DNA from 3 places in the Desulfitobacterium chlororespirans DSM 11544 genome. Region 3 is predicted to be linked to each of the others. Evidence: riboswitches for the same ligand, from Rfam matches in the RefSeq annotation. Region 3 holds a riboswitch; each other region holds the start of a gene.

The links. Region 3 has a riboswitch for cyclic di-GMP ahead of BUA14_RS06145 (HD-GYP domain-containing protein). Riboswitches for the same ligand answer to the same signal wherever they lie in the genome.
Region 1: linked by a shared signal. The riboswitch ahead of BUA14_RS14905 (Na+/H+ antiporter NhaA) and the one ahead of BUA14_RS06145 (HD-GYP domain-containing protein) in region 3 are both predicted to bind cyclic di-GMP.
Region 2: linked by a shared signal. The riboswitch ahead of BUA14_RS17095 (methyl-accepting chemotaxis protein) and the one ahead of BUA14_RS06145 (HD-GYP domain-containing protein) in region 3 are both predicted to bind cyclic di-GMP.

The regions. Positions count from the first base shown of each region.
Region 1 is NZ_FRDN01000009.1:99,829-104,062, reverse strand. Features, by position in the region: gene BUA14_RS14915 (BaiN/RdsA family NAD(P)/FAD-dependent oxidoreductase) at 1-381, shown strand, start outside; gene BUA14_RS14910 (hypothetical protein) at 474-1,043, shown strand; cyclic di-GMP riboswitch class I at 1,192-1,286, shown strand; gene BUA14_RS14905 (Na+/H+ antiporter NhaA) at 1,455-2,624, shown strand; gene BUA14_RS14900 (HutP family protein) at 2,992-3,420, shown strand; gene aroH (chorismate mutase) at 3,438-3,803, shown strand; gene aroF (3-deoxy-7-phosphoheptulonate synthase) at 3,885-4,234, shown strand, end outside.
Region 2 is NZ_FRDN01000010.1:261,378-265,611, reverse strand. Features, by position in the region: gene BUA14_RS17095 (methyl-accepting chemotaxis protein) at 1-1,540, opposite strand, end outside; cyclic di-GMP riboswitch class I at 1,697-1,781, opposite strand; gene BUA14_RS17090 (MFS transporter) at 2,129-3,319, opposite strand; gene BUA14_RS17085 (helix-turn-helix transcriptional regulator) at 3,860-4,234, shown strand, end outside.
Region 3 is NZ_FRDN01000005.1:63,748-67,981, forward strand. Features, by position in the region: gene BUA14_RS06140 (catalase) at 1-272, shown strand, start outside; gene BUA14_RS06145 (HD-GYP domain-containing protein) at 435-1,496, opposite strand; cyclic di-GMP riboswitch class I at 1,602-1,689, opposite strand; gene BUA14_RS06150 (MBL fold metallo-hydrolase) at 1,904-2,875, shown strand; gene BUA14_RS06155 (CBS domain-containing protein) at 2,968-3,417, opposite strand; gene fdhD (formate dehydrogenase accessory sulfurtransferase FdhD) at 3,680-4,234, shown strand, end outside.

The DNA.
Region 1 (4,234 bases), on a different contig from region 3:
CAATTTAAGAACTCACTGGATGAGCTCCTTCCCAAAAGCTTAATTCCCCTAATGATCCAATGGTCCCGGATTCCCCCCGAGAAAGTGGTCAATAGTATCAGTAAAGAAGAGAGAAAGCACCTGGTCCATTTGCTGCAGGAGCTTCCTTTAACCATCAAGGAGACTCTGCCTTTAGCTGCGGCTATCGTGACCGCTGGAGGAGTGGATGTCAAAGAAATCGATCCCAAGACCATGGCTTCCAAAAAGATCAAGGGTCTTTATTGGGCCGGAGAAGTAGTGGATGTGGACGGAGTGACGGGTGGATATAACTTGCAGGCAGCTTTTGCTATGGGGTACCGGGCCGGCCGGGGAGCAGGGGAACACGCTTTAGTCGATGAGTAGTACTCTGTAACACCTAGAATCTGCACATTCTAAGATAAGAATCATGTCTTAGTTCCGCTAAGGTTGCATAAACTGGTGATGAGGTGAAGTTTATGCGTCGCTGGCAATTTTTTGGTAAGTATAAAAAACGGAGTGGGTTTATTCCTCGTTCCGTAAGAAGCGCACCCCGTGTCAAAAGCTATCGGCCCAGTGCTTCGGCGGGCTTGCTTAGATTCGAGAAGGTTATTATTCGGGCAGTGGTTCTCTCTGCTGTCTTCTTGGTTTTAGCTCAGATGGCCTTAGGGCTGGCCAAAGATCCTGTAGGTTACTATATTTCCGTGGCTCAGAACATAGAAGCCCCTTCCTTGGACAGTACACCGGTGTCAAGTACGGTTACCCCGAACCTGATTCAGGAAACGACTCCCCAAACAGCTCTGATCACCCTCAAGGCGGTCCCCGCTGCTCCGGTTCGCGTGATCCAAAATGGCAAAACTCTGGGAACGTTGGCCCGGGGAGAGTTGGAGATTCCTGTTCAAACAGGAGTAATTCAGTTGGATGGAACCAATGTCTCCGCTATTGTTCGCATCCAGGTGATTAAGAAAGATTCAGCCCTGACAGAGCCGCGGCTTAATCAGACCCTAATCATCGAGCATAATAGTCAAACCTTAAGAGTCGGGCGCTGAAGTATAGGTAAATAATAGAGAGATGTGGTCTTGTTCAGTACGCAATTATAATATCTGCCGAATAAGAGATTTGTAGAAATTTACCCCGTTTTATTGCCTGGGGCGGTTTAGCTATGCTATATTAAAGTATCTAAAGATTATATATCATTAATGGTTGGGGCAAACTTTGCGAAAGCAGAGGACGCTAAAGCTATGGGTCTAAGGTCGTTGCACAAGACCGGCTAGGATCGCCAGGCTGCAAGTAGTTAGAACTTCTTAGGGGAGAGTAGTTCCTTTTTGGACTACTCTTTTTTTTGTGTGCTTTTTTGCCCTATGGGGGAGGCTGGACGAGACTTTGGTAATTGCGCCTTTTGTAAGGCGTGAAAATATAAACTAACATGTACCCATTATTTTACTTGAGGAGGAAGGCCAGTGAGTACCCAGAAAAAGACGCTCAATTTTTTACAGGAGTTTTCAATACCCTTAATCCTAGGTGTCCTTATCGCCCTTGTGTGGGCTAATTCAGCACCGGAGAACTACCATCATTTTGTTCACAATGAAATTGTGGGCCATATATCCCTCCATTTCTTTGTTAATGATATCTTTATGGTGTTCTTTTTTGCCATGGCTGCGATAGAAATTACCCAAAGCCTGCTGCCCGGAGGAAGTTTAAATCCCCTTAAAAGGGCGATCAATCCTCTAATGGCCACCCTTGGCGGAGTTTTGGGCCCAGCCGTTGTATTTATTGGTTTAAATGCCCTGATCGGGAGTCCTGAGTTTGCCAGAGGCTGGGGTATCCCTACAGCCACCGATATCGCCTTAGCCTGGCTGGTGGCCAGGGTAGTGTTTGGAGCTCAGCATGCTGCGGTCTCTTTCTTGCTGCTCCTGGCTATTGTCGATGATGGCATCGGTCTGATGATTATTGCCTGCTTCTACCCTGATCCCGCCAACCCGGTGGCGCCGATCTGGTTATTGCTCACTGCGGCGGGGATGCTGGTTGCTTATCTGCTTAGACGCAAAAATGTTCAGAGCTACTGGCCTTATATCGTCTTGGGGGGAATGCTGAGCTGGGCCGGTCTTTATCTGGCGCATATTCACCCGGCTTTGGCTCTGGTGTTTATTGTTCCTTTTCTGCCCCATCCTCCCCGGGAGGAATTCGGCTTATTTGAAGATGATCCCCAGGATCATTCCACCCTGAAAACATTTGAGCATGAGTGGAAAATCTTCGTGGACTTTGGCCTGCTTTTATTTGGCTTAACCAATGCCGGGGTGGAATTCTCAGAAATCAACACCCTCACTTGGCTCGTTTTCACCGCCCTCATCGGCGGAAAGACCATAGGAATATTCCTCATGGGGTCTTGGGCTACAGTCATCGGTTTTCCTTTCCCCAAAGGCATGGGGTATAAAGAGCTCTTTGTGGCAGGTGTGGTAGCGGCTATGGGACTTACCGTCGCCTTATTCGTCTCAGGTGTAGCCTTTATGGAGCCGGGCCTGCAGGGAGCAGCAAAGATGGGAGCACTGTTCAGTGCAGTTGCGGCAGTCATTGCTTTTGCCGCGGGTAAAGTGCTTAGAATCAAGAAAGTCAAAGACAATCAGGCTTAAGGAATGGTTGACGCAGGTCCTCTGGGAAGATGGGCCTGCTTTTTCTTGCCTCGGTCGATTACCAAATAGAGTTATTGATAAATAGGTTGAAAATGATCCCGATGCATTATATAATACAATTTAATATCTAATCCGACAGCTGGTGTAGGGCATAGTGTAGGACGGTTGTGGTTTTCTATTTTTTACACCTAAATTGAATAAAGGAAGGATGGTAGGACGGTGATTTAGAGAATTAGACACCGTAGGTGTCTTTTTTGTTTTCTTTTTTAGGCAAAATGTCCTAATGTGCTTAAAGCACATAGTGTAGTACTATTAAGGATGGGTTAATCTAAGCCAAGGAATCCCTTTGGGGAAAGGAAGGAATAAAATGGTTGCTGAAAGTAAGAAAATTGCTATGGCGGCGATGCGGATGGCTATGGCGGAAAGCCGTGAAGAGGAAGTTCACTTGAAGGACGGTTTTGGACGCCACGGCATTCGTACTGTGGCGGTGGATTATGGGGGCGAATATCTTACAGCTATTAAAAAAATCGTGGAAAGAGCCATTGTTGCCGCGAAACGGGAAGGGGTCATTCAAGAAACCCATGGTGATGAAGGAGCCGTTGCCGGTGCTACCCGGGAAGCTTTGAGCCAGATTATGCCAAAGGCCATGGGATTAAATATCGGTGGAAAAATAGGCATTGCCAGAAGAGATGAACATTTATCGGTAGCGGTCTTCTTCGGCGTAGGCTTATTGCACTTGGATGAGGTGGCGGTAGGCCTGGGACATAGGGCGGCGCCGAAAGAAATCAAGGGTTAAAAGGGAGGTGAACCAATGTGACAAGGGTTCGTGGTATACGTGGTGCTATTACGATTCAAGAAAATAGTGCTGAGCACATCCGTGCAGGGACACAAGAACTTTTGCAGGAGATAATCAAGCGCAATTCTTTAGCAACAACGGATATTATCAGTGCCATCTTCACCCTGACCAAGGATATTGATGCAGCATTCCCTGCGACTTTCGCCCGCCAGCTGGGCTGGGACCGGGTCCCTATGATCTGCCTGAATGAAATTCCTGTTCCGGGTTCGCTGCCTATGTGTATCCGCGTGCTGCTTCATGTGGAGTCTGCTTTGACCCAGGAAGAAATTCATCCGGTTTATCTAAGGGATGCCGTTAATTTACGCAGAGATCTTGTTGAGTAGAGTTGTATTAGGGCAGATTTTGCTCGCCTTGCCGGTGAGTAGTATAAAAAATGTAGGATGGTAGTTAAGGAGTGGAACATTATGATTATTGTATTAAAGCGTGGAGCCGGTGAGGCGGAAGTTCAGGAAATCAATGAGCGTTTAAGCCAGGAGGGATTCAAAATTCACCTGTCTCAAGGGGTGGAGAAGATCATCATCGGTGCCGTAGGGGATCGCTCCCGGTTGAAAGCTCTGGATCTGGAAGCCCTGCCTTGGGTAGAAAAAGTGGTTCCGATTCTGGCACCCTACAAGCTTGTCAGCCGTGAATTCCAGAGCGGGAATACCATTATCAAGATCGGCGATCACGAGATCGGCGGCGAAGAAATTCACGTGATGGCAGGACCCTGCAGTGTGGAAAGCCGGGCCCAGATTATCGAGACTGCCCATGCTGT
Region 2 (4,234 bases), on a different contig from region 3:
CAAGTTTGCGGATTTCTTCGGCTACGACGGCAAATCCTCGCCCGGCATCACCAGCGCGGGCTGCTTCAATCGAAGCATTTAAAGCAAGTAGATTGGTTTGTTCGGCGATACTGTTAATGGCGCCGATCATGTTGCGAATCTCATCGGCCATTGTAGCCAGTTGAAGTATCGATTGACCGACAGTGTCCGAATACTTGTTGTTTTCTTCTATTTTTTGACTTTGGCGTTCAAGAGCCTTTTGACCTTCTTTAGCAAGCTCTAAGGATTCTTTGGCCTTGTCTGCACCAACCTCTGTTTTTTGCGTAGCTTCGCCGACGATATGATTAACCGTAGCAATCGCATCTGTTGAACCCTGAATCATTAAAGCCTGATTGCTATTGCCCTGAGCTATTTCGTTTATCGTTGTAACGACTTGGGTTAAGCTCTCCGTGGTTTCCTCAGTTGTTGACGATAATTGCACGGAATGAGATGCTAAAGCCGAGGCAACCTCTTGAATGTTGACTACCAGTCCCCTTAAGTTGTGGGTCATTGTCTTAAGACTATGATAAAGTCGGCCTATTTCATCTTTTGACTTGATTTCAACCTCAAAGTCTGTCAAATCTCCGCTTGCAATTGTTTCGACAACAGAGGATAACTTGACGAGGGGCTCCGTAAATCGTTTGGCAAAGATAAAGCCGAATAAGCCGACAATAATGCTCACAGTAAAAAGCAAGCCGATTGAGATGTACAGGAGTTTATTAGCGGAAGCCATCGCCACCGAAACAGGGGTTTCCACAGCGATTAGCCAGCCCGCCTGTTCGTGCAAAGCATGGCTGACAATAACCTCTTCACCTTGAATATTTGCCCCTTGCATGGTCATGTCCTGTCCGGTAAAACCTGTTTGCACAAATTCTAAAGAGCTGAAATCTTCTTGGTTTTGAACATATTCGATATGGGGATGGGCTAATACTGTCCCTTGCCTGGAAAGCACATAGACGTTTGAACCGCCTTCTGAAAGCTCTGTGACAAAGTCACTGAGCTGAGCGAGTTGTATGTTCGCTTGAAGAACTCCGATAATGTTATTATTCATATCACGAACAGGTGTAGCGATAACGACAATCAATGCACCGGTAGCCTTCGCGACGATAATATCGGATACATACTCTTCAGTCCCGTTCATGGCCTGCTTAAAAAAATCTCGCTCAATGATGTTGGTTAAGGCATCATCATTACTTTTAACGACTTGTTGTCCTTCAGTATTATCAAGAGCAATAATAAGTTCGGGGTTGACTTTAACGGCATCCAGCAGAATATTTTTCGCATTAGGTAAATCAAAATTGCGGATGGCCGGTTGATTAGCGACCATATGTAGGGTATTGAAATTTTTATCTAGCATCCCGTTTATTTCAGCTTTAGCAATTGCTATTTTATCCTCACTTAGCTGATAGGTACTCTGTTGGGAATCTGAGATAAAAGAAGGTATGGATACGGCGGAAAAGATTAACAGTGGAATTAAACTAGTAGCTAAGAACATTAAAAATAATCGTGTCTTGAGTTTCAAACTAATTCCTCCCTATAATATCTTATGATTTTATTTAAATAGCTTACTTTTTTATAGATTTTCTAAGTATGCTAAACTAGCTCACCAAGGATAAAGTTTAGGCTGAAAAAACCAATAAAAAAAGCCGCATTCATTTAGCGACAGCAAAAAGAGGCGTTCGGTAGCTTGGCAGCCATCAGCTTGATCAGGAAGGCCCATAGCTTTGCGTCCTTAGTTTTCACTAAGTTTGCCTTTGTCGCAATATAATTAAAGATTATATTGGTATGTTGTATGAGGTATTACCTCAATCAATTCTACTACAAAGTATTACAATTTGAAAGGTAATTTAAAAATAAATCTATATTCGCAAATAGTAATAAAATTTTTGTGATTTTTTACCTATCAGAATGCCAGTGGGTGGCATCTTTTTTTATCTTTTAATTTTAGAGATGACACCGGCAGTTTTTGTTATGCTGTAGGGGCCGAAATTGAAGATGTTATGAGAAATATGAACTAGAGGTCTTTTGATGAATAATAAAAGCCTTAAGATACGCTCATCTGACGTAACTCAAGGCTTATTACTTATCTGCTCCTGAACATATCTGTGTGCTACTCCGCCCTAGCGGCAGGATCAAGCTCTATCTTAATTCGGCGTGAAAGTATGAAATTGAGAAAAGCGATAACGGCTGCGCCCATAAAGACGGCCTGATATCCAAAAGCTGCCCACAAAAGCCCGCCGAAAACGGGAATGACCATGGAGGCGACATGCTGCAGACTGACCCCCGTCGATAGCGTTGGGGTCACATCATCAAGATCGACGGCAATCTTCCGTAAATATGTCGACCGCGCCATTTCCACCGCAGACATGGAATTATCGATGACATAGCAGGCGGCGATAATCACCGCAGCGATGCCGACAGGGAAAATGTCGGCTGAGAACGCATAGCCAAGACAGATGGCGAACAACAAAGCGGCCTCCACCGTCAGAACGAATCGCTCCCCCCGGACGTCGATCAGGCGGCCAATTATTTTACGTGTGCCAATACTCACAAAGGCGACAATCATACCCAGGATAGCAAACATCTGAGGTTGCACATTAAACACCTTGATCAGGACCCATGGGGCAAACGTCAAAAAAATCTGCGCCCGCGCTCCGCTGACGCCGGCCAGGACATAATAGAGGGTGTAGCGTTTGCGAAAAACAAATTTGACTTTCCTGGCTTTCGGTTCGCCCTTCTTCATCAGCCCCACCGCCAAAGCAGCGAACACATAGAAAACAGCACCGATAATAAAGGCGATCTGATAGGTCATATTCAGAAAATGAAAGCTCAGGAAGACAAAAACGTAGGCGATAATACTGCCGAACAGACCGAAGGCGCTGATCGTTCCAAGCCTGGCGCCGAAAGACTCCAGTTTGGACAGGGACATGCCGATGGATGGCGTGACAGGCATGACCATATGTGTGCCGAGGCTGTACATCATCATCCAAATGATCATAACCGCGAAGGTGGGAGACAAAAGGCCCAGCCCCAGCATCCCCAATCCTGCCGCGGCCATGCCGAGCATGGCAATCCGCACATCCCCGGCAAAACTTAAAACCGCCAGAACCAGCATGATAAAGAAACCCGGCGCTTCCCGGGGCACCTCGAGGAAACCTCTGACACTCTCGGAAAGCATGAATATATCGTTTAAATAGTTGTTGAATATGGATGTATTAATACCTGCGCCGATCCCGGCGAACAATCCTGCCAGCAAAAACAGCTTAAAGTCCCGGTCACCATCACTATGTTTTTCTTCCATAATAAGCCGAACCTTTCAAAATCCTCTGACGCATTTCTCAAGCGCTTTAGCAAATAAACCGCAAAAGCATTATAGCATGGGAAAATAATGCTTTCAATGTGCAACCTAGGAAAGGAAGTGAAGGAATGTTCGACATAATGATTCTCCCAGGATGATTTTCACTTTGCTGTTATGAATCCCGATGTGGAAGGGCTCGTACAACGAATCGAAGAAAACGTTGGGCGGAGAATCAGTAAAAAGTGGACAATATTCCCGGAACAGTATCTTTATGAACTATTCTATGTTCAAGAACCTTGGAGAAATGTTATAGAGATTTTTTTCTCACAGCAGTGACAGCATAATGGTTGGAAACAGTTTTTGTCTTCTAAATAAAAGAATCAATAGTAAACAGAGTTATTAGTAGACTGCGGAAGTTTATTGTAATGGGGTAAATGTAATGGTAAAATATTGGTTATAAATTATACTATAAGAATATGTAAGGCTAAAACAAATGATTATGAAGTTTGGCTTTATCAATGATATTAATTAATGGAGGAACCGATGAATAACAAGCAGATTTTGGAATCATATATACCCTTAGTTCAGTTTTTTGGTAAAGTATGCGGAGGTAATTATGAAATCGTTCTCCATGATGCATCAAACCCTGATGAGTCTATTATTGCAATTGCCAACGAGCATATTAGTGGAAGAAAATTAGGCGGACCTATGACCGACCTTGCTCTGAAGCTTATTAAGGGAGAATATTATAAAGAACAAGATTACATTGTAAATCACGGCCGTACCAAGGATAATAAGATTCTAGTCTCTTCCACTTTTTTTATAAAAGGAAAAAATCGTGATTTAATTGGGCTACTGTGCATCAACAACAATGTTACCGAGTTAATGGCTTTTAAAAATTATCTGTCAACGGTTTTG
Region 3 (4,234 bases):
TTGTCTATGACGGGATACTTATCGTGGGAAGCGGCAATATCACCCCATATTTTACATATACAGCACAGAAATTCACAACGGATATATACAACCATTTCAAACCTATCGGCATCATTCAAAAGGGTGATGCTGTACTGGAACCGCTGGGTTTATCGGCTGATGAGGGGATCGTCACGGATTCAGATTCGGAGTTTGCCAGCAGATTTATCAAGGCAATGGCCAAGCAGAGATTCTGGAACCGTCCAAGCTTTCTTTATCCTGCTATGGTTTAATTCAGATGAGACCGTTTCTCGGTATTCCACCGGGGAACGGTCGTTTCTTTCGGACAGATGCCGATAAAGGACAATAAAAGGACCGAGGCCGCCGCCTCGGTTTCTTATCCTATAGAGTACAGGGCAATATGATAATGGTAAGGCTAAAACGCCGGAGAAGTATTACTCCAGAATGGATTCGATAAAAAGGGTCCGTTCCTCGACGAGATTGTATTCTTTTGCTTGAACACGGGAGAGGGTTTGATCGGCTACCAAAACCCTGATGATGGGACGCATCGGCAGACTCTTATTTTGATCAACGACAATACCTGTTTCTCCGGTACTCAGTTTAACGGTACAGCCTGTAGGATACGCGGCAATATGCTTAAGAAAAGTAATCACGAGATTCTTAGGGAAAAACTTTTCAGCACTGCCCATAAGAATTTCGCAGGCCTCATAAGGCGGGATGTGGGTATGTCCTGGACCGTCATTCACTAAATTATCATAGAAATTAGCAATGCCGACAATCTGAGCCCACTGGTGAATGGCGTCTCCCTCGAGCTTACGAGGATAGCCGTTGCCATTGAGACGCTCATGGTGCTGGAAAGCAATATGGGCACTCAACAAATTCAGCTCCCGTTTTGTTCGGAGGATATCGAAACCGTGATTGGTGTGAGTTTGGTAAAGAGCTGCTTCCTTGGGAGTAAAGGGTTCTCGCTTGCTTAAGAGCTTCTTGGGCAATTTCACAGTGCCAATATCATGGAACAAGGCACCGATGGCCAGCCCTTCAAGATTTTCCCGATCCAGGCCCAGGGCCTTACCCAGTACGATGGAGAGAACGCAAACATTGACGGAATGGGCAAAAATCTGATTATCGTAAGTTCTCATATCCGTTAAGCCGATGAAGATATCCTTTTGGAAAAGGATATCCTGAATAATATTGTCAATGTTCTTCTTTACATTAAAACCGTCAAAATCTTTTCCTACTTTCACAGCCTGCACAGCATTATCCAGGGAGGCCATGGCCTCCCGCCGGTGCTCCTCAGAGATAATATCCTCTACGATGATATCCTTGCTTACCTCATCGTCAATATAGAGAATGTTGATGCCAAGGGTTTTTAAACGGTCTATATAGGATTTGGTCAGAGCCATCCCTTTCCCCAGGAGTACACGGCCATCATTGGCATAGATCGTTCGCCCCAGAATATCCCCTTCCTTAAGCCTGTTTATGCTTAACTGACGCATTGAACGCTCTTCCTTTCAAACTTATCTTATAAAAAAATATATAAAAGCAGTATAAAATTAAAGTCGCCATGTGAACTGGCGACAAAGGTGTTTAAAGCTTAAGGCTTCGGTAGCTTGGCGATCATCAGGAGTATATCCAGGAAGACCCATAGCTTTGCGTCCCTGGCTTTCGCCAGGTTTGCTATTGTCGAATCACTAAATTATAGGCTATGCAATTTTAGGTATCCAAGGCATAAGGATTTATCATCCATTCTATTATAAGGGCTAAGTTTTAGCTTCACAACATCTTCTCCCCCAACAGTTGGAGAATTTTTGAGAGGGTAGAGTAGAGCGTTGCCTATGAATCACAGGATATTTGTGTTAGAATAATCAGAATAGTTTATTTTTTAGATATTGAGGTGAAAAGAATGATTCGGGAAGTCTATCCCCAGATTTACTTGAATGAAATACCCTTGCCGAAAAACCCACTGAAGGCATTAAATAGCTATATCATCCCCTCTGAAGGCCGTTCCTTGATTGTGGATACAGGGTTTAACAGGGAAGAGTGCAGGAATGCCCTGATGGAAGGAATTACAGCGTCAGACATTAACCTGAAACGGACAGATTTGGTGCTGACCCATATGCATGTGGACCATTCCGGGTTGGCTGACTATCTGTGGAAACAAGGGTGTAAGGTCTATATCGGAAAGAAAGACGGTATCCTGCTGAATAATTTCAGAACCTCTCCTGAACAGGTGCTGGGGCATCTGAGTGAGGGTCTTAATTTGAACCAGGGAATCGGCATGAAAGAGATTGAGGCCTTCGACATAGCCCCCAAGGAACCCTTTGCATACACCCCATTGCAAGAAGGAGACTGTTTAGAAGTGGGTCCCTATCAGTTTGAAGTGATCGATATTCCAGGCCATAGCCCCGGACATATCGGTTTATACGAAAGAAAGCATAAGCTGTTTTTGGGCGGGGATCATATCCTTAATGAAATTACCCCGAATATTACTTTCTGGCATTACAAAATCGATAGCCTGGGGAATTTCATGGAGAGCCTGAACAAAATTCGCCGGTTTGACATTGACTGGGTGTTTCCGTCTCATCGCAGCCTTATTCAAGACCATCGGCAACGGATTGATGAATTGATCGTTCATCACCAGGAACGACTTGAGGAAATCACCGGAATTCTGCGTGATGGCCAAAAATCAGTCATAGAGACAGCAGCAAGAATGCATTGGGATTTGAGCTATAAGAGCTGGAATGATTTTCCCCTTACTCAGAAGTGGTTTGCCTCAGGTGAGGCCATGGCTCATCTGGAGCATCTGGTGTACAAAGGAGAGGCCCAGCGAGTGAATTCCGAGGGAAAGCATTATTATGAATTGGTTAATCCATGACTTCTGGCAGTGATAAAGTCAGCCCGCCGGGTCCCCAAAGGAAGCGGCGGGCTGCTTGTTGTGCCTGGGCTATGTAATTGGGCAAAGAACGGCTACTCTTCAATCAGAACCTTAATGACATCTTTTCTGGTGATGATTCCGACCATTTTGCCGTTTTCCATGATGGGTAACCGTTTCACATTGTGATTAATCATGAGAGAGGCAGCTTCCTCAATAGCAGCGTCTTTTTCGAGAGTTATAACCTCATGAGTCATTATTTCCGAGGCTTTGAGGGCAACCAATTTCTTTAGATCAGATTCATATTGTTTGACACCTCGGTAATAGATCAGAGCACCCAGGAATCCTACCGCGTCAGGAACCCGAGGATGGGTCTCCTTATGCAGCAGATCGCCTTCGCTGACAATACCGATTAAATTGCCGAAAAGGTCGATGACCGGGACTCCGGAAATATGATGGTCACATAGCAGCTTAGCGATTTCCTTAATTTCCGTATTCGGCGAAATTGTAATAACATTGGTTTGCATAATATCCTGGACCTTCATTGCCAATACCCCCTTGTGATTACCTTGGAACATATTTTGTCTGAATTTAATCCTAGTATACCATGATTTTGACAAGAAGAAATGAGGCAATTTGGAAAAAAAGGAAATGACCTTCCTTGATGTTCAGTATTTTTCAGAGAAGTTGAAAGATTACCGCAAAAGAATAAAAGTGCAAAAAGGTAAAGTTGTCTGTTAGGTCGTATAATAGAATAGAAGATGACCTAAACGAGGATGGAAAGATTTTTGCAGGAGGGAGAATGACATGAGTAGCCATTTAGCTAGCACTACAGAAACTCAGGTCATCAAAATTATAGGAACCGATAAAGAAGTGGTCAACGAGCTGGTTGCCATCGAAAAGGCCCTCACAGTCTTTATTAATGGCAAAGAATTTGCGACCATGGTTTGTACGCCTACTCAGGAGAGAGAATTGGTCATAGGCTTTCTCTGTTCGGAAGGGATCATCGAAGATCCTGATCAGATAAAGAAGATTACCTTGGATAAAAGGGAAGGGCTCGTGTGGGTGGAAACGACAGTGGAGCAAACCCTTAGTGAAGACCTTTTTCTGAAACGTTATCTCACTTCTTGCTGCGGTAAAGGGAAAAGTGCCTTTTATTTTGCTAATGACGCCCGATTGGCTCAGAAAGTAGAGAGCCGGCACACCATTACCGCCCAGGAAGTCAGCCACTATATCAATTTGTTGGAAGACAATTCAGAACTGTTTCATCTTACCGGAGGAGTTCATGGAGGGGCTTTAGCTTCCCAAGGTTCGTTGGATTATTGTGCTGTGGATATCGGCAGACACAATGTCTTGGATAAA